Regions from separate parts of the Streptomyces sp. NPDC050560 genome, predicted to be linked through region 1. Evidence: riboswitches for the same ligand, from Rfam matches in the RefSeq annotation. Region 1 holds a riboswitch; each other region holds the start of a gene.
The links. Region 1 has a riboswitch for cobalamin ahead of ACIBIW_RS12720 (ribonucleoside-diphosphate reductase subunit alpha). Riboswitches for the same ligand answer to the same signal wherever they lie in the genome.
Positions count from the first base shown of each region.

Region 2: linked by a shared signal. The riboswitch ahead of ACIBIW_RS21860 (ABC transporter substrate-binding protein) and the one ahead of ACIBIW_RS12720 (ribonucleoside-diphosphate reductase subunit alpha) in region 1 are both predicted to bind cobalamin.
Region 3: linked by a shared signal. The riboswitch ahead of ACIBIW_RS35925 (cobalamin biosynthesis protein) and the one ahead of ACIBIW_RS12720 (ribonucleoside-diphosphate reductase subunit alpha) in region 1 are both predicted to bind cobalamin.

Region 1 is NZ_JBITGT010000005.1:106,198-111,710, forward strand. Features, by position in the region: gene ACIBIW_RS12700 (ROK family protein) at 1-1,024, opposite strand, end outside; gene ACIBIW_RS12705 (CAP domain-containing protein) at 1,320-1,817, shown strand; gene ACIBIW_RS12710 (chitinase) at 1,858-2,580, shown strand; gene ACIBIW_RS12715 (glycoside hydrolase family protein) at 2,592-3,461, shown strand; cobalamin riboswitch at 3,540-3,670, shown strand; gene ACIBIW_RS12720 (ribonucleoside-diphosphate reductase subunit alpha) at 3,785-5,513, shown strand, end outside.
Region 2 is NZ_JBITGT010000009.1:133,356-138,868, reverse strand. Features, by position in the region: gene ACIBIW_RS21865 (exo-alpha-sialidase) at 1-854, opposite strand, end outside; cobalamin riboswitch at 1,128-1,257, shown strand; gene ACIBIW_RS21860 (ABC transporter substrate-binding protein) at 1,309-2,871, shown strand; gene ACIBIW_RS21855 (ABC transporter permease) at 2,873-3,820, shown strand; gene ACIBIW_RS21850 (ABC transporter permease) at 3,817-4,659, shown strand; gene ACIBIW_RS21845 (ABC transporter ATP-binding protein) at 4,656-5,513, shown strand, end outside.
Region 3 is NZ_JBITGT010000026.1:47,905-53,417, reverse strand. Features, by position in the region: gene ACIBIW_RS35935 (putative cobaltochelatase) at 1-539, opposite strand, end outside; gene ACIBIW_RS35930 (cobyric acid synthase) at 536-2,116, opposite strand; gene ACIBIW_RS35925 (cobalamin biosynthesis protein) at 2,113-3,075, opposite strand; cobalamin riboswitch at 3,128-3,251, opposite strand; gene ACIBIW_RS35920 (hypothetical protein) at 3,338-3,559, opposite strand; gene ACIBIW_RS35915 (anion permease) at 3,626-4,966, opposite strand; gene ACIBIW_RS35910 (lysozyme) at 5,143-5,513, opposite strand, start outside.

The DNA of each region.
Region 1 (5,513 bases):
GGGCGGGCCCCGCGGCGGCGAGTTCACCGCCCACCACCACCGTGCCGGTGTTGAGCGCGGTCACGAGACCCGCGAGCACCCGGCCCACCTGGACGGCCGCCACGCCCAGCGCGGAGCGTGCCGCGGAACCGGCGCCGCCGAGCGCGGCCAGCAGCGCCGGCACATCCGCCACACCCGCGGCGCGCAGTACCGCGGGGGTCGACGCCAGCGTCTGGAGGCAGCCCCTGCGGCCGCAGACACAGGGCGCCCCGCCCGGCTCCGCGACGATGTGCCCGAACTCCCCCGACAGGCCGTGGGCGCCGCGGTGCAGTGTGCCCCCGGTCATCAGGCCGCCGCCGACGGTGTGCGACAGGGCCACATAGAGCACGTCCTCCCGGCCCCGCGCCGCGCCCCACACGCTCTCCGCGAGCATGGCGAGCCGCGCCGCGCGCTCAAGCCTGACACGGCAGCCGAAGGCGCGCCCGACCGACGCCGCCAGGGCCCGGTGGTCGACCGCGCCCCGGCCGCCGGGCGCCGACGCGCCGAAGGGGGCGGGCAGCGCGATCCCGACCCCGGTGACGAAGTCCCACCGCCGCGTGTCCCCCGCCAGTTCGGCGGCCAGGGCCCGGGCGAGCGCGACGCGCCGCGGCCAGGGGACGCCGGGGGAGTGCGGTGCGCTCGCGGTGGCGACACCGCCGCGCACCGCCGTCGTCGCGGCGACCCGCACCGCCGCCCTGGCGAACTCGATCCCGACCGCGCGCCCGGTCCCCGGGTTCAGCGCCAGCCGCTCCGGCGGCCTGCCACGCCCGCGCGCCGCGGCCTTCGGCACCGAGGCGGTGACCGAGCCGCCGTCCACGAGTGCGCCGACGACATCGTGCAGCGTGGTCCGCGTCAGCCCGCTCAGCGCGCCCAACTCGCCCCGGGTGAGCGGCCCGTGACGGTGCAGCAGCCGGAGCACCAGATCCGCGTGCGGGCCCGGGGGCCGGGCCGTCGGATCGCGCCGCCGTACCGCTGCCGCCGGCGGTGGCGGGGTGGGTGTCGTCATGGCAGGGCGGGCCCCTCCGTGAGTGGGCGTCGCGGACGGCCGGTTCGGCCGCCGCGGAACGGGGCGGAATCAGGAACGTAGGGGCACTCTTTGTGGGTTTCTTGTGAACACCGGCCCCGCGCCGGTGACATGGGCCGCGCACCGCCGGTCCCGGCGCGGACAAAACCGCGGTCGCGGCGGAAAAAATAGCCGCCGCGCCGCACGGAACGGCAGGCTCACGCCCCAGGGCCAGGCGCCGCCCCGCGGTGTGCGCCCGGCCGGAATCCGAGCAGTACGACGGAAGGGAACGGAGCCCATGTCCCTGCCCCGACACCTCGCGGCCGTGGCGGCCCTGGCAGCGGCGGCGACCGCGCTGACGGCCACCCCGGCGGCGTCGGCCACCGCGGCGCCCACGGCGGTCAACCGGCGCGCCCAGGTGATCAAACTGACCAACGCGGAGCGCACGAAGGCGGGTTGTCCCAAGCTGAAGAGCAACGCCGCCCTCGGGAAGGCCGCCCGGCGGCACTCGGCCGACATGGCCAACCACGACTTCGTGGGGCACAACGGCTCGGGCGGCAGCACCCTCGTCTCCAGGGCGCAGGCGGCCGGCTACACCGGCTGGCGCGCGCTCGCCGAGAACGTCGCCGGCGGGCAGCAGACCCCGAAGGCGGTCGTCAAGGGCTGGATGAACTCCCCCGGCCACCGCGCCAACATCCTCAACTGCTCCCTCAAGCACATAGGCGTCGGCTACGCCAAGAAGAGCGGCACCAGGTACGGGACGTACTGGACACAGGACTTCGGCGCGAAGCTCTGAGAACCAGGACCTCGCCGTAGTGACCCAAGGAGCCCCCACCATGCCAAGAGCACGCGCCGTCCAGGCCGCGCTGACCGCCCTCGCCCTGGCGGCGACCGCGAGCGGACTCGCCACCGCCGCCGCGTCGGCCGCCCCCGCGCAGCGCGCCGGCCTCGTCGTGAGCAAGGCGCAGTACAACACGATGTTCCCGAGGCACAAGAAGCTCTACAGCTATGACGGCCTGGTCAAGGCCGCCAAGGCGTTCCCCGCGTTCGCGCACACCGGCACCGCCGCCACCAGGAAGCGCGAGGCCGCCGCCTTCCTGGCCAACGCGGGACACGAGACCAGCGGGCTCATCTACGTCAACGAGCAGAACAAGGCCGCCTGGCCCACCTACTGCGCCGCCGAGCCGTACGGCTGCCCGGCGGGCCGCTCCGCGTACCACGGCCGCGGCCCCCTCCAGATCAGTTGGAACTACAACTACAAGGCGGCGGGCGACGCGTTCCACACCGATCTGCTGCACCACCCGAACCTCGCGGCCCAGAAGCCCGCCGTGACCTGGAAGCTCGCGCTCTGGTACTGGATGACCCAGTCGGGCCCCGGCACCATGACCTCCCACCACGCGATGACCGCGGGCGGCGGCTTCGGACAGACGATCCGCAGCATCAACGGCGCCGTCGAGTGCGACGGCCGCAACCCCGCCCAGGTGCGCGACCGTGTCGCCCGGTACAAGAAGGCCGCCAGGATGCTCGGCGCGGCCCCCGGCAAGCACCTGAGCTGCTGAGAGGAGACCCGATGCGACACACCACGCGCCTCGCCGCCGTGCCGCTCGCGCTCGGCGCGCTGCTCGCCGCCGCGGGCCAGGGCGCCGCGGCCCCCGCCCACGCACCCGGCACGCACCCGCCCGCCGCCACGGCCGCCACGGCCGCCGCGGGGACGAAGAAGGGCGTCAGCGCCTGGCAGTTCCAGGGCGTCAGCAAGGCGCTCACCAACTCCCGGGCGGGCTGGTTCTACACCTGGTCGTCGGGCAGGCTCGGCATCAAGGCGCCGCGCGGCGTCGAGTTCGTGCCGATGATCCATGACGCGGGCTCGGTGACCAAGGCGGAACTGGCCCGGGCCAAGAAGCAGGGCAAAACGCTCCTCGGCTTCAACGAGCCCGACCGGGGCGACCAGGCCAACATGACCGTGAACCGGGCGCTCGACCTCTGGCCCCGGCTCCAGTCGACCGGGCTGCGGCTCGGCGCCCCCTCCGTGGCCACCGGCGGCGACACCCCCGGCGGCTGGCTCGACCGCTTCATGAAGGGCGCCGCCTCCCGCCACTACAAGGTCGACTTCATCCCCCTGCACTGGTACGGAGGCGACTTCGACGCCCAGCGCGCCACCGGCCAACTGCGCGGCTACCTGGCCGCCGTCCACAACCGCTACCACAAGCCGGTCTGGCTCACCGAGTACGCCCTGACGGACTTCTCGTCCGGCACCGCCCGCTACCCCACCCAGGCCCAACAGGCGGCGTTCGTCAAGAAGTCGACGGCGATGCTGCGCTCCCTGCCGTACGTCAAGCGGTACGCCTGGTTCACCCTCTCCACCAGCCGCGGCGACGGCACGGGTCTCTACCGCGGCACCCGGGCCACGAAGGCGGGCGCGGCCTACCGTGCGGTGAAGTGAGCGCGGCCGGGGGCCGGGCCTACGACCGGACCGGCCCCCGGCGACACAATATCTGGGGGTTGCTTGGATAAGCACCCACCAGATGTATGCTCTGATCGCTGCCGCCGCAGGGGAACCCGGTGCGAGTCCGGGACTGTCCCGCAACGGTGAGCGGGCATGCTCACGCATGCCCGCGAGTCCGGTCGCCTGCCGGCAGCGCACCCGTCGGCCCCGGCCGCGGGTGCCGTCGAGTCCGGGCCCCGTGGGATGGGTCGGCGGGCGTGCCGCGGCGTTCCCGCGTACCCCCCTGCCCTCCCACGGCCGTCGTACGAGGGAGAGCACACATGACCATCGCGCCCGCGGCCCCCGCCACCGCGCGCACCGCACCGCCCGGCACCGGCCCCGCAGACGCCCTCGCGCGCGCCGTGGCCGAGGCGTGCACCGGCCTCCGCGACACCGACGGGGACCGGATCGTGGCCGCCGCGCTGCGCGGCGCGGGCGCCGCCCCCGACGAGGCGGAACTGCGCGCGCTCGCCACCGAGGCCGCCGCCGGGCTCATCGCCGAGGACCCGCAGTACTCCCGCGTCGCCGCCAGGCTGCTCGCGCACGACATCGCCGCGGAGGCCGCGGGGCAGGGCGCCGTCTCGTTCTCCGCGTCCGTCGCGGTCGGCCACCGCGAGGGCCTGATCGCGGACGCCACCGCGGGCTTCGTCCGCGCGCACGCCGCACGGCTCGACACGCTCGCCGACCCCGCCCACGACGACCGCTTCGGCTACTTCGGGCTGCGCACGCTGCACAGCCGCTATCTGCTGCGCCACCCGACGACCCGTCAGGTCGTCGAGGCGCCCCAGCACTTCCTGCTCAGGGTGGCGTGCGGGCTCGCGAAGGACGGCGGCGCCGCCGCGGCCGACGAGGTGGCCGAGCTGTACGGGCTGATGAACCGCCTCGAATACCTGCCCAGTTCGCCGACGCTGTTCAACTCGGGCACCCGGCACCCCCAGATGTCCTCCTGCTATCTGCTGGACTCCCCGCAGGACCGGCTCGACTCCATCTACGAGCGCTACCACCAGGTCGCCAGGCTCTCGAAGCACGCGGGCGGCATCGGCATCCCGTACACCAGGGTGCGCTCGCGCGGCTCCCTGATCCACGGCACCAACGGGCACTCGGGCGGCATCGTGCCCTTCCTGCGCACGCTGGACGCCTCGGTGGCCGCCGTCAACCAGGGGGGCCGCCGCAAGGGCGCGGCCTGCGTCTACCTGGAGACCTGGCACGCGGACATCGAGGAGTTCCTCGAACTGCGCGACAACACGGGCGAGGAGGCGCGCCGCACCCACAACCTCAACCTGGCGCACTGGATTCCGGACGAGTTCATGCGCCGCGTCGAGGCCGACACCGAGTGGTCGCTGTTCTCCCCTTCCGACGTGCCGGAGCTGACCGACCTGTGGGGCGAGGAGTTCGACGCCGCCTACCGCGCGGCCGAGGAGCGCGGGCTCGCCGTCAGGCGGCTGCCCGCCCGTACCCTCTACGCCCGGATGATGCGCACCCTCGCACAGACCGGCAACGGCTGGATGACCTTCAAGGACGCCGCCAACCGCACCGGCAACCAGACCGCGGAGCCGGGCCGCGTCATCCACTCGTCGAACCTCTGCACCGAGATCCTGGAAGTCACCGACGACGGCGAGACCGCGGTGTGCAACCTCGGCTCGGTCAACCTCGCCGCCTTCCTCACCGACGACGCCCGCGCCGGGGAGACGGCCGACCCCGCCCTGGCCGTCGACTGGGACCGCCTCGACCGGGCCGTGCGCACCGCGGTGGTCTTCCTCGACCGCGTGGTCGACACCAACTTCTACCCCACCCCCGAGGCCGCGTCCTCCAACGCCCGCTGGCGCCCCGTGGGCCTCGGCGCGATGGGCCTCCAGGACGTGTTCTTCGCGCTGCGGCTGCCCTTCGACTCGCCCGGCGCCCTCGCCCTGTCCACCCGGATCGCCGAGCGGATCATGCTCGCGGCCTACGAGGCGTCCTGCGACCTCGCCGAGCGGCACGGCCCCCACCCGGCCTGGTCCGCCACCCGCG
Region 2 (5,513 bases), on a different contig from region 1:
CCGTCGGCGGTCTCCGGGCGGATGCCGAGGTAGGCGGGGTCGCCCCAGTCCCAGCCGTCCGGCGACGTGCGGTAGTGCACCACGCAGGAGTACTGGCCGCCCGGTGTGCAGATCTCGTACGTCATGACGTACGTGCCGCTCGGCAGCCTGCGGACCACCGCCATCCCGGGGCGGTCCGTGCCGAGGCCGCTGGCGACGGTGTCGTGGTGGCCGCTCCACTGGACGCCGTCGGCGGACCTGGCGGCCACCAGCTTCTGGCTGTGCACCCCGTCCGTCTCGTCGGAGTAGTGCGCGACGAGCTGCCCGTCGGCGGCCACCGACAGCTCGGGCTCCCACAGGCCGAGGTCGTTGGCGGCCGTGGCCACCGTGGAGAGGTACTGCCAGGTGCGGCCCACGTCGTTGCTCCTGAAGACCTCGACCGCCATCCGGCGGGGCGAGCTGTCCTGCCCGATGGACGCGGACCACAGCAGGGTGCCCTCCGGCAGGTCGCCGACCTGCTGGGGGAGTTCGAACAGGGTCGAGCAGCACAGGCCCCTGCCGGCGGCGGCGTCGGGCGCCCGCACCTGCCCGACCTCGGTGAAGGTGGCGCCGTCGTCGGTGGACTCCTGGATGGTCCCGACCCCGTCACCTGCGTCGAAGGTCACCACGGAGGTCAGGATGCGGCCGTCGGCGGCGCCGTTGTGCTCCAGGCGTACGGCGCGCGGGTACAGGCCCTCGTCGCGCAGCGGCGTGCCGGTGGCGGCCCGCGCGCTCCCCGCGCCCAGCGTCACGGCCCCGAAGGCCAGCAGGGCGAGGGCGGCGAGCAGCGCGCCCAAAGAGCGCAGGGGCGAGGGTGCGGACGGTCTCGGATGCATGGCGGCTCCCTACTCATGGGGGGTGGGTGCCGCCTGTCGCGGCACCGGCTATCCGGAGCTGTGCAGAGGCGTTCGCATTGCTGGAGCAGACCGCAGGGTTATGAGCGATTCTGTCGCTTGATGTTTGTTCACATCGTTGTACACGGACCAAAGTCAACGGAAGAGGCGTGCGGCGGATATTTCCGGCGGCGCCGCGGCGCGCGGGCGCGGCCACGGGCCGGGGTCACGCGCCCGTCGCCCCGTGCGCCACAATGAGTGCACGAGGCGACGGGGACCAGGAAGCCGGTGCGAATCCGGCGCGGTCCCGCCACTGTGACCGGGGAGCGACCCTCCCGCACGCCACCGACCGCTGCCCGCGGCCGGGAAGGCGGAGGCGAGCGAAGAGCCGGGAGCCAGGAGACTGACCCGTCGCCGGTCCAACAGCAGGGGCGAGGACACCCCGGAGAGGATCGACGTGACGACGCATGCCCGAAAGGGGACACCGCGCCGCCCGGAGCCCGGCAGACGCGGCGTACTTGCCGCGGGGGGAGCCCTGGCGCTCTCCGCGTCGGGACTGCTCGCCGGCTGCGGCGGCGACACCCGCGACGGAGGAGACGGCGACCGGTTCAGGGCCGCCTTCACCTCCGGCGGCTCCCAGGAGACCCTGGACCCGCACGTCGCACCGAACTTCGTCGACCAGGCACGCGCCAAGGCCCTCTACGACACCCTCGCCACCTACGCCGACGACATGTCCGTCCGCCCCCGGCTCGCCCTCTCCTGGGAGAGCGACGCCTCGGGCACCCGGTGGCGCATACGCCTGCGCGAGGCGCACTTCCACGACGGCAGCCCCGTCACCGCAAAGGACGTCCTCTACAGCTACCGCCGCGCCGCCGACCCGGAGACCGGATCGCCCTCACAGGTCCTGCTCTCCGCCATCGACTACGAGGCCAGCAGGGCCGACGGCGCCCGGTCCCTGGTGCTGCGGCTGAAGGCGCCCAACTTCGAGTTCCCCACCGTCTTCGCGGGCCCCGGCACCGAGATCGTCCCGGACGGGACCACGGACTTCAGGAAACCGGTCGGCTCCGGCCCCTTCACCTACGTGTCGTTCACCCCGGGCGGCACCGCCCGCTACCGGCGCTGGGCCGACCACTGGGACGGCGCCCCGCACATCGCCGAGCTGGAGATCGTCCCCGCCGACGAGGAGTCCGCCCGCCTCGACGCCCTGCTCTCCGGGCAGGTCCACTACGCCGCCGACATGGCCGGAGCCTCCGTGGAGCGGCTGAAGGGCAACCGGGCCACCCGGCTGCTCACCAGCAGGCGCGCCACCGCCCAGCAGCTCCTGCTGCGCACCGGCCGCACCCCCTTCGACGACCACCGCCTCGTGCGCGCCGTGCAGTGCGGCATCGACCGTGCCGCACTGGTGAGGATCGCGCTCGCCGGCCACGGCGAGACCGGCGACGACCTCTTCGGAAGGGGCCTGCGCGGCTACCCCGAGGGCCTGCCACCGCGCGAGCGCGACGTCGACGAGGCACGCAGGCTGGTGCGCGAGGCGGGCGCCGAGGGGCTGCACTTCACCGTGGAGACCAGCTCCGTCGACGCCGCCTGGGAGCCCGCGGCCGACCTGATGGCCCGTCAACTGCGGGACGTGGGGCTGCGGATGACCGTCAACACCCGCGCCTCCAGCACCTACTTCAGCGAGATCAGGACCCAGGGCGTCGCCGCCTTCAACACCACCTCCACCCTGCCCGTCTCCGACTTCCTCCAGCAGCGCGTCCGTGGCGGCGCCGCCCGCAACCAGACCCAGTACGCCTCCAAGGAGTTCGACACCCTGCTCGACCGGGCCCGTACCGCACGCGACGAGAAGGACCGCCTCGCCCTGCTCGGCCGCGCCCAGAAGCTCGCACGCGACGAGTCGGGCCTGCTGGTGTGGGCCTTCTCCGACGCCACCGACGCCGTCGCGAGCGGTGTGACGGGGCTGCGCGCGGCACCCCCGAACTCACACGCCTGGGCCCGCTTCGACCGCGCCCGCCTCTCCTGACGTGCGCCGCTACGTCCTGCGGCGCTGCCTGCTCGCCCTCGTCCAGTGCCTGGTCGTGCTCGTCGCGGTGTTCGCCGTCGGCTCACTGCTGCCCGGCGACACCGCCGACGTGCTCCGCGGCGAACTGGGCACACCGCAGCAGGTCAGCGCGCTGCGCACCCGGCTGGGCCTCGACCGGCCCGCATGGCCCCGCTTCTGGCACTGGCTCGGGCACCTGCTCACCGGCGACCCCGGCACCTCCCTCACCACCGGGCTGCCCGTCGCCGACGACATCGGCCGCCGCGTCGGCGTGACCCTGCTCCTCGGCGCCCCCGCGCTGCTGCTCGTCACCGTGCTCGCCCCGCTGCTCGGCACCGCCGCGGGCCTGCGCGAGGGCAGCCGCGCCGACCGGCTGCTGACCACGGCGGCCGTGGTGCTGCACGCCGTACCGGAGTTCGTCCTCGGACTGCTGCTCGTCGCCTCCGTGTCACTGGCCGCCGGGCTGCTCCCCGCCACCGCCGTCGGCATGGACACCGCCGCGCTGCTCGCCCGCCCGTCCGTGCTCGTACTGCCCGTCACCGTGCTGACGGCCCGTCATATGTGCGATCTGGCACGGCAGATACGCGCCGGGGTGGCGGCGGAGCGGCACGGTCCCGTCGCCGCGCACCTCGAACTCCTCGGCATGCGGCGGCGGACGGTGGTACTGCGCCATGTGCTGCCGAACGCCCTCGGACCGGCGGCGCAGCAGTACGCGCGGTGTGTGGAGGGGCTGCTCGGCGGCGCCGTCCTGGTGGAGGCGGTGTTCGGGTTCCGCGGCCTCGGCGACGGCTTCGTCACCGCCGTGCAGAACCGGGACCTGCCCGAAGTGCAGGCGTACGCGCTGCTGTTCACCGGCACCGCGATCGCCGTGAACCTCGCGGGCGACCTCGTCGCGCACCGCCTGGCACCCCGCAGGGAGCCGGCCGCGTGACCCCGCGACGTACCGCCACGCCCGCCAGCACCGCCGCCACCGCACGGCGGTGGCGCCCCTGGGCCGCCCTGGTGCTGCTCGGCGTGCCGCTGCTCACCGCCCTGGCCGGGCCGTGGACGGCGGGGGACGACGGGCCGGGGGAGGGCGCGCTGCCCTCAAGGCCGCCCGGGGGCGGCCACCCGCTCGGCACGGACGTGCTGGGGCGCGACGTGCTCGCGCTCGTGCTGCACGGCGGCGCCTCCGTGGTCGGCAGCGCCCTGGCCGCGCTCGCGGTCGGCCTCGCCGCCGGGGTTCCGCTGGGGCTGCTCGCCGCGGGCGCGCGGCACGGTGTCGACGAGGCCGTCATGCGCACCCTCGACCTCTTCCTCGCCTTCCCCGGCCTGCTGGTCCTGATGACCCTGGCCGCCACGGGACACCGCGACCGGCTGTGGCTGGTCGCGGTCGCCGGTGTGCTCCAGGTCCCCGCCGTCGCCCGCCTGGTGCGCGCCGCCGCGCTCGCGCCCGGCTCCCGTACCGTCGTCGAGGCCCTGCGGATGCAGGGACACGGCTGGGCGTACGTCCATCTGCGGCACCTGGCGCGGGAGTTGGCGGCGCCGCTGGCCACCGACGCGGGCGGGCGGCTGCCCGTCGTGCTGTACCTGCTCGCGTCCGCCAACTTCCTCGGCCTCGGGCTGCCCGCCTCCTCGCCCGACTGGGCGGTGCTCATCGAACGCAACCGTGACGCCCTGTTCACCCAGCCCGCCGTGGTGCTGGTGCCCGCCGGGCTGCTGACCTCCCTCTGCGTCGGCGGCAACCTGCTCGTCGACCGGGCGCTCGCCCGACGCCGGACGGCGCCGTGACCGGGCCAGGCGTCCCGGCGCTGCGTCTGACGGGGCTCCGCGCACACGCCGAGGGGGCCGCGCGGCCCCTGCTCGACGGGGTCGGGCTCACCGCGCCGCCCGGCACCGTGACGGCCGTCGTCGGCCCCTCGGGAAGCGGCAAGACGACCCTGGGCCTGGCCGCGCTCGGCGCCGCCGCCCGGGGCGTACGGCTGAGCGGACAGGTGCTCCTCGACGGCACCGACCTGCTGCGGGCCGCCCCCGCCGAGCGGGCCGCGCTGCGCCGCGGCCGGGCCGCACATCTGCCCCAGCACCCGGAGACCGTGCTCGACCCCGTCCGCAGGATCGGCGGCGCGCTCGCGGAACTCGCGGCCCTCGGAGGGGCGGCGCGCACCGCGCGGCACGCCGCCGCGGCGCGTGCGCTGCCCCTGGCGGGCCTCGACCCGGACACCGTGCGCCGCCGCTTCCCCCACCAGCTCTCCGGCGGCCAGCAGCAGCGCCTCGCGCTGGCGTCTGCGCTGGTGACGGGGGCGCGCCTGCTGGTGCTGGACGAGCCGACGAGCGGCCTCGACCCGGCGCTCGCCCACGCCCTCGGCCGCACCGTGCGGGCCCTCGCGGACGGCGGCGCGAGCGTACTGCTGCTCAGCCACGACCTGCCCCTGGTCCGCGCCACCGCCGACCGTGTCACCGTGCTCGAACACGGCAGGGCCGTGGACCACGGGCCCACCGGGCACCTGCTAGGCCCAGGACCGCCCCGCAAGGACACCGCGGCGGACCGCCACCGCGCGACCCGGGAACTGCTGGCCGCGGAACACCGGGCCCCGACGCGCACCGGCCTCGTCAGTGGCCCCGCCACCGGTCCCGTACCCGGCACC
Region 3 (5,513 bases), on a different contig from region 1:
GTGCCGACCAGCAGGAACCGCGCCGCGTGCCGCACCGACACCCCCTCGCGCTCCACATACGAGGAGCCCATCGCGGCGGCGTCGAGCAGCAGGTCGACGACGTGGTCGTGCATCAGGTTGACCTCGTCGGCGTAGAGGATGCCCCGGTGCGCCTCGGCGAGCAGCCCCGGCTCGAAGCTCTTCACGCCCTCCGCGAGGGCCCGTTCGATGTCGAGGGCGCCGGTCACCCGGTCCTCCGACGCGCCCACCGGCAGCTCCACGGTCCGCGCGGGCCGCGCGGAGGCGGGCGCCCCGGTGCCGTGCGGCCCGTCGGGGCAGCCGGGGTCGGGCGCGGCCGGGTCGCAGGAGAACCGGCAGCCCTCCACCACGTCCACCGGTGGCAGCAGCGCGGTCAGCGCGCGCACCGCGGTGGACTTGGCGGTGCCCTTCTCCCCGCGCACGAGGACGCCGCCGACCGCGGGCGACACGGCGTTCAGCAGCAGCGAGAGCCGCAGCCCGTCCTGGCCGACAAGGGCGGTGAACGGATAGGGGGCAGTCACTCGGCGACCTCCAGGGTGGTCCTCGCCCCGTACGCCTGCGGCGTCCCGGAGCCGGGGGAGTGGACGGGGAGCGGCGCCCCCGGTGGCACGAACGGCAGCCCGGGCGGCGGCCCCTGCTCGATGAGCCGCCAGAGCGCGTCGGTGTCGGCGTGCTCCTCCACGAGGTCGGCGAGCAGGTCGATCTGCGCCTCCCGCAGCTCCTCGAAGCGCACGCCGGGCGCGGGCTCGAAGCGCCGCCCCGCCGCCCGCGCCACCTCACGCAGGAAGGCCCGTCTGAACCCGTCGGACTCCAGCGAGCCGTGCCAGTGCGTGCCCCACACCTGGCCGACCCGGCAGCCGTCGAGGAAGGGCTCGCCGCCGTGGACGGAGGCGACCGCGTGGTGGATCTCGTAGCCGTGGACGCGCTCCCCGAGCGCCAGGCCCGAGGGCCTGGCGAGCGTCTTCCCGGGCCGGAACGCGACGCGCACCGGCAGCAGTCCGAGCCCTTCGACGCGGCCTGCGCGCGACTCGACCTCGTCGTCGATGCGCTCCCCGAGCATCTGGAAGCCGCCGCAGATGCCGAGCACCGGGCGCCCGGCCGCGGCCCTGCGGGCCAGCTCCGCCGCGAGCCCGCGCTCCCGCAGCCAGGCGAGGGCCCGCACGGTGGCCCTGGTGCCCGGCACGACCACCAGGTCGGCGTCGGCGACCTCCTCCGGGCGCTCCACGAACCGCACGGCGACCCCGGGTTCCGCGGCGAGCGCGTCCGCGTCGGTGAAGTTCGACATCAGCGGCACCGCGCACACCGCGACCCGCAGCACCTCGGCGCCGTGCGGCGGCGCCACCGGCGCGAGCGCGCCGCGGCGCGCGAGACCGAGCCCGTCCTCCTCGTCGATCCCGAGGCCCTGCCGGTACGGCAGCACCCCGAGGGTGGGCCGCCCGGTCAGCTCCCGCAGCATGCCGAGGCCGGGTTCGAGCAGCGACACGTCCCCGCGGAACTTGTTCACCAGGAACCCCGCCACCAGCGCCTGGTCCTCGGGTGAGAGCAGCGCGAGGGTGCCGAAGAACGAGGCGAACACCCCGCCCCTGTCGATGTCCCCGACCACCAGCACCGGCAGCCCCGCGGCCCTGGCGAGGCCCATGTTGACGATGTCGGTGCGCCGCAGGTTGATCTCGGCGGGGCTGCCCGCGCCCTCGCAGACCACCACGTCGTGCGCGGCCCGCAGCCGTTCGAGGCAGTCGAGCACGGTGCCGAGCAGCGCCTCCTGGCGTCCGCCGTGGTAGCCGCGCGCGCTCATCTCGCCCGCGGGCCTGCCCATGACGACGACCTGGCTGCTGCGCTCGCCGCCCGGTTTCAGCAGTACGGGGTTCATCAGCGCGCTCGGCTCCACCCGGGCGGCGAGCGCCTGCATCGCCTGGGCGCGGCCGATCTCGGCGCCGTCCCGGGTCACGAAGGAGTTCAGCGACATGTTCTGCGCCTTGAACGGGGCCACCCGCACCCCGCGCCTGGCGAGCCAGCGGCAGATCCCCGCGGTCACCACGCTCTTGCCCGCGTCGGACGTGGTGCCCGCGACCAGCAGCCCGCCCCCGGTGCCGGTCACAGGACCGGGCCCGGCAGGCACCGCGCCAGACACACGGCGGCGGCGAGGGCGCCCACGGTGACCCGGCGCGAGAGGCGCACCGCGCGCGCGATGTCGGCGGGGGTGGCGGCGCGGCCCCGGGCGCCGAGCACCGGGCGGTGCTCGGTGCGGCCGCCGTAGGACAGGGTGCCGCCGAGCCGTATCCCCAGGGCTCCGGCGAACGCGGCCTCGACCGGGCCCGCGTTGGGGCTCGGGTGGTGCTTCGCGTCGTCGCGCCAGGCCCGCAGGGCGGCCGCGGGGGCGCCGCCGGTGAGCACGGCGAGCAGCGCGGTGAGCCGGGCGCCAGGCCAGCCCGCGACGTCGTCGAGACGGGCCGCGGCCCAGCCGAAGCGCAGATAGCGGGGCGAGCGGTGTCCTGTCATCGCGTCGAGCGTGTTGACGGCGCGGAACGCGGCGAACCCCGGCACCCCGGCGACGGCGCCCCACACCAGGGCGCCGACGACCGCGTCCGAGGTGTTCTCGGCGACCGACTCCACCACCGCGCGCGCGAGTTCCCCGGCGTCGAGCGCCTCGGGGTCGCGCCCGCACAGCCGCGGCAGCAGCCGCCGCGCGGTGTCCGTGTCGCCGACGGCCAGGGCGGCGCCGATCCGCTCGGCCTCCCCGGCGAGCGAGGCGCCGCCGAGCACGGTCCACGCGGCGGCGGCGGTCCATGCGACGGCGAGCGGCGGGCGGTGGCGCAGGGCGCGTTCCGCGCCCGCGGCGAGCGCCACGGCGCCGCCGACGCAGAGCGCGGTGTGCGCGGCGCCCGCGCCCCTGTGGTCGCGCCAGAGCGTGCGCTCCAAAGCGCCAGCGGCGCGCCCGAAGGCGGCGACGGGGTGGCCGCGGCGCGGGTCGCCGAAGACGGCGTCGGCCAGCAGTCCCGCGGTGGCGCCCGCGGCGAAGCGCCGCGCGCGCGTGACGGTGGGCGGGCAGCCCGGCATCACTCGTGTCCTCACTCAGGGTCCGCGCCCCGGCTCGAAGGAACGACGGCGAGAGTGTCCTGGCTCCCGGATCGGCGCTGCCCCGGCCTTCCCGCTCGTACGAGCCGTGGCCGTGGGTGGGGAGCGCTCCCCGGTGACAGTGGCGGGACCGCGCCGGATTCGCACCGGCTTCCTCTCCTGCCGCCGTTGTATGGCCCCGGCAGTCCACCACGCCCGGCGAACGGCCGTCAACCAGCCGCTGACCAGGCAGGGGACGCCGGTGTCAGCCCGCTATGAGGTAGATCCCGTACGCCACGGCGGCGGCGCACAGGGCGAAGCAGGCGTAGGCGCCGGTGGCCAGGAGCGCCCCCTGGCCGCCCGCGCGCGGGGCGCCGCCGCGCCGGGCGAGGCCGACGGTGCCGAGCGCGAAGAGGCCCACCAGGGCCACGGTGGCCGCGAGGCTGACCCCGAAGACGGTGCCGATGGCCGTCCAGTCGATCTGCATGGTGTGTTCCGTCCTTGAGGGGCCGTCAGGGGCTCGGATGGGTGGTGCCCGCGCCGGGGCGCGCGGTCACGGGGCGGTGCCGCCCGGCGCCGCGGCCGGTGCGGGGCTCTCGCCGGGGGAGGGGACAGGGGCGGGCACGGTGACCGGGGCGACGGGCACGCCGGGCGCCGTGGCGGCGGGGCCCGGGGCGGGCCTCGCGAGGCTCGAAGCGGGGCTCGTGGCGGCGCTCGGAGCGGCGGCGGGGCTCGCGGTGTCCTCCCGTACCACCGCGTCGGCGGCGAGCATGCCGGGCGCCGGGGTCCGGGGCTCGGGGTCGTTCACGTTGGCGTGGGTGACGGGCCTGCGCCTGGCCAGGTTCCACACCGTGCCGGAGGCGGCGACCAGCAGGACCGCGGTGGCCGCGATGCCCCAGGGGCCGCGCCCCGCGAGGAGTTCGGCGCCCGCGCCGACCAGGCCCGCCGCGGGCAGTGTCAGACACCAGGCCACCAGCATCCGGGTCGCCGTGGACCAGCGGACCACCGCACCGCTGCGGCCGAGGCCCGCGCCCATCACGGCGCCCGAGCAGACCTGGGTGGTGGAGAGCGAGAAGCCGAGCTGCGACGAGGCGAGGATGGCGGTCGCGGCGCTGGTCTGCGCGGCGAAGCCCTGCTGCGGCGCGAGGTCGGTGAGGCCGCGGCCCATCGTCCTGATGATGCGCCAGCCGCCGATGTACGTGCCGAGCGCGATGGCGAGCCCCGCGGAGGCGATCACCCAGACCGGGGGGTTGGAGCCCGGCGCCAGCACCCCGCCGGTGACCAGCGCCAGGGTGATGATCCCCATGGTCTTCTGCGCGTCGTTGGTGCCGTGTGCCAGCGAGACGAGCCCGGCCGACGCGATCTGGCCCGCGCGGTAGCCGCGGGTGGTGGAACCCTCGGCGGCGCCGCGGCCGAGCCGGTAGGTGAGCCGGGTGGCGACGAGCGCCCCGAGGCCGGCGACGACGGGCGCCGCCACCGCGGGCAGCAGCACCTTGGTGACCACCGTCGAGCCGTGCACGGAGGACCAGCCCGCGGACATCACCGCCGCCCCGATCAGCCCCCCGAACAGGGCGTGCGACGAGCTGGACGGCAGCCCGAGCAGCCAGGTCAGCAGATTCCACAGGATGGCGCCGACGAGCGCCGCGAAGATCACCTCGGTGCGCAGGCCCCGTTCGTCGACGATCCCGCCCGAGATGGTCCTGGCGACCTCGATCGAGAGGAACGCGCCCACGAGGTTCAGCGCGGCGGACATGACGACCGCGGCTCTGGGGCGCATCGCGCCGGTGGAGATGGTGGTGGCCATCGCGTTGGCGGTGTCGTGGAAACCATTGGTGAAGTCGAAGGCGAGTGCCGTGACGATCACCATCACGAGAACGAGCGTGATGTGTTCCATTTACCCAGACTTCTGTCGTACGTCGGTGGCTCGTTGAACGTACGTAATCTGAGTGAACGGAAGATGAACCCGGGCAGGCCATGAGGTGTATCGCTACGGCGGGTGCGGTGCTCGGGTCTCGACACCCGCCCCGGCGGCGGGACATGGGCGCGCCCGTCCGCGGGGTTCCGGTCGGCTCAGCCCGCCGCGAAGCGCGCCAGGGCGTCCGCGTCGCCGTGGAAGCGGTTCTGGTCACCGGCCATCGGACCGTGGTCCGCGTACTGCCAGAACGTCCACGTCGTCCACCCGGCGGGCAGCGCGCCGGGCGACGCGGCGTAGTCCGGCACCCACAGCGCATGGTCCCCGAAGCCGCGGTTGCCCCCGGTGCAGGTGTTCCACCACCGGGTGCTCGTGTAGATCACCGGAAGCACCCCCGCGCTCCGCCGCACCTCGTCGCTGAAGTCCCTGACCCAGTCCGCGAGCCCCGCCTCGTCCAGGCCGTAGCACTCGGCGCCGTAGGGGTTGGCCTCGATGTCGAGGGCGGGCGGCAGCGTCCGGCCGTCCGCCG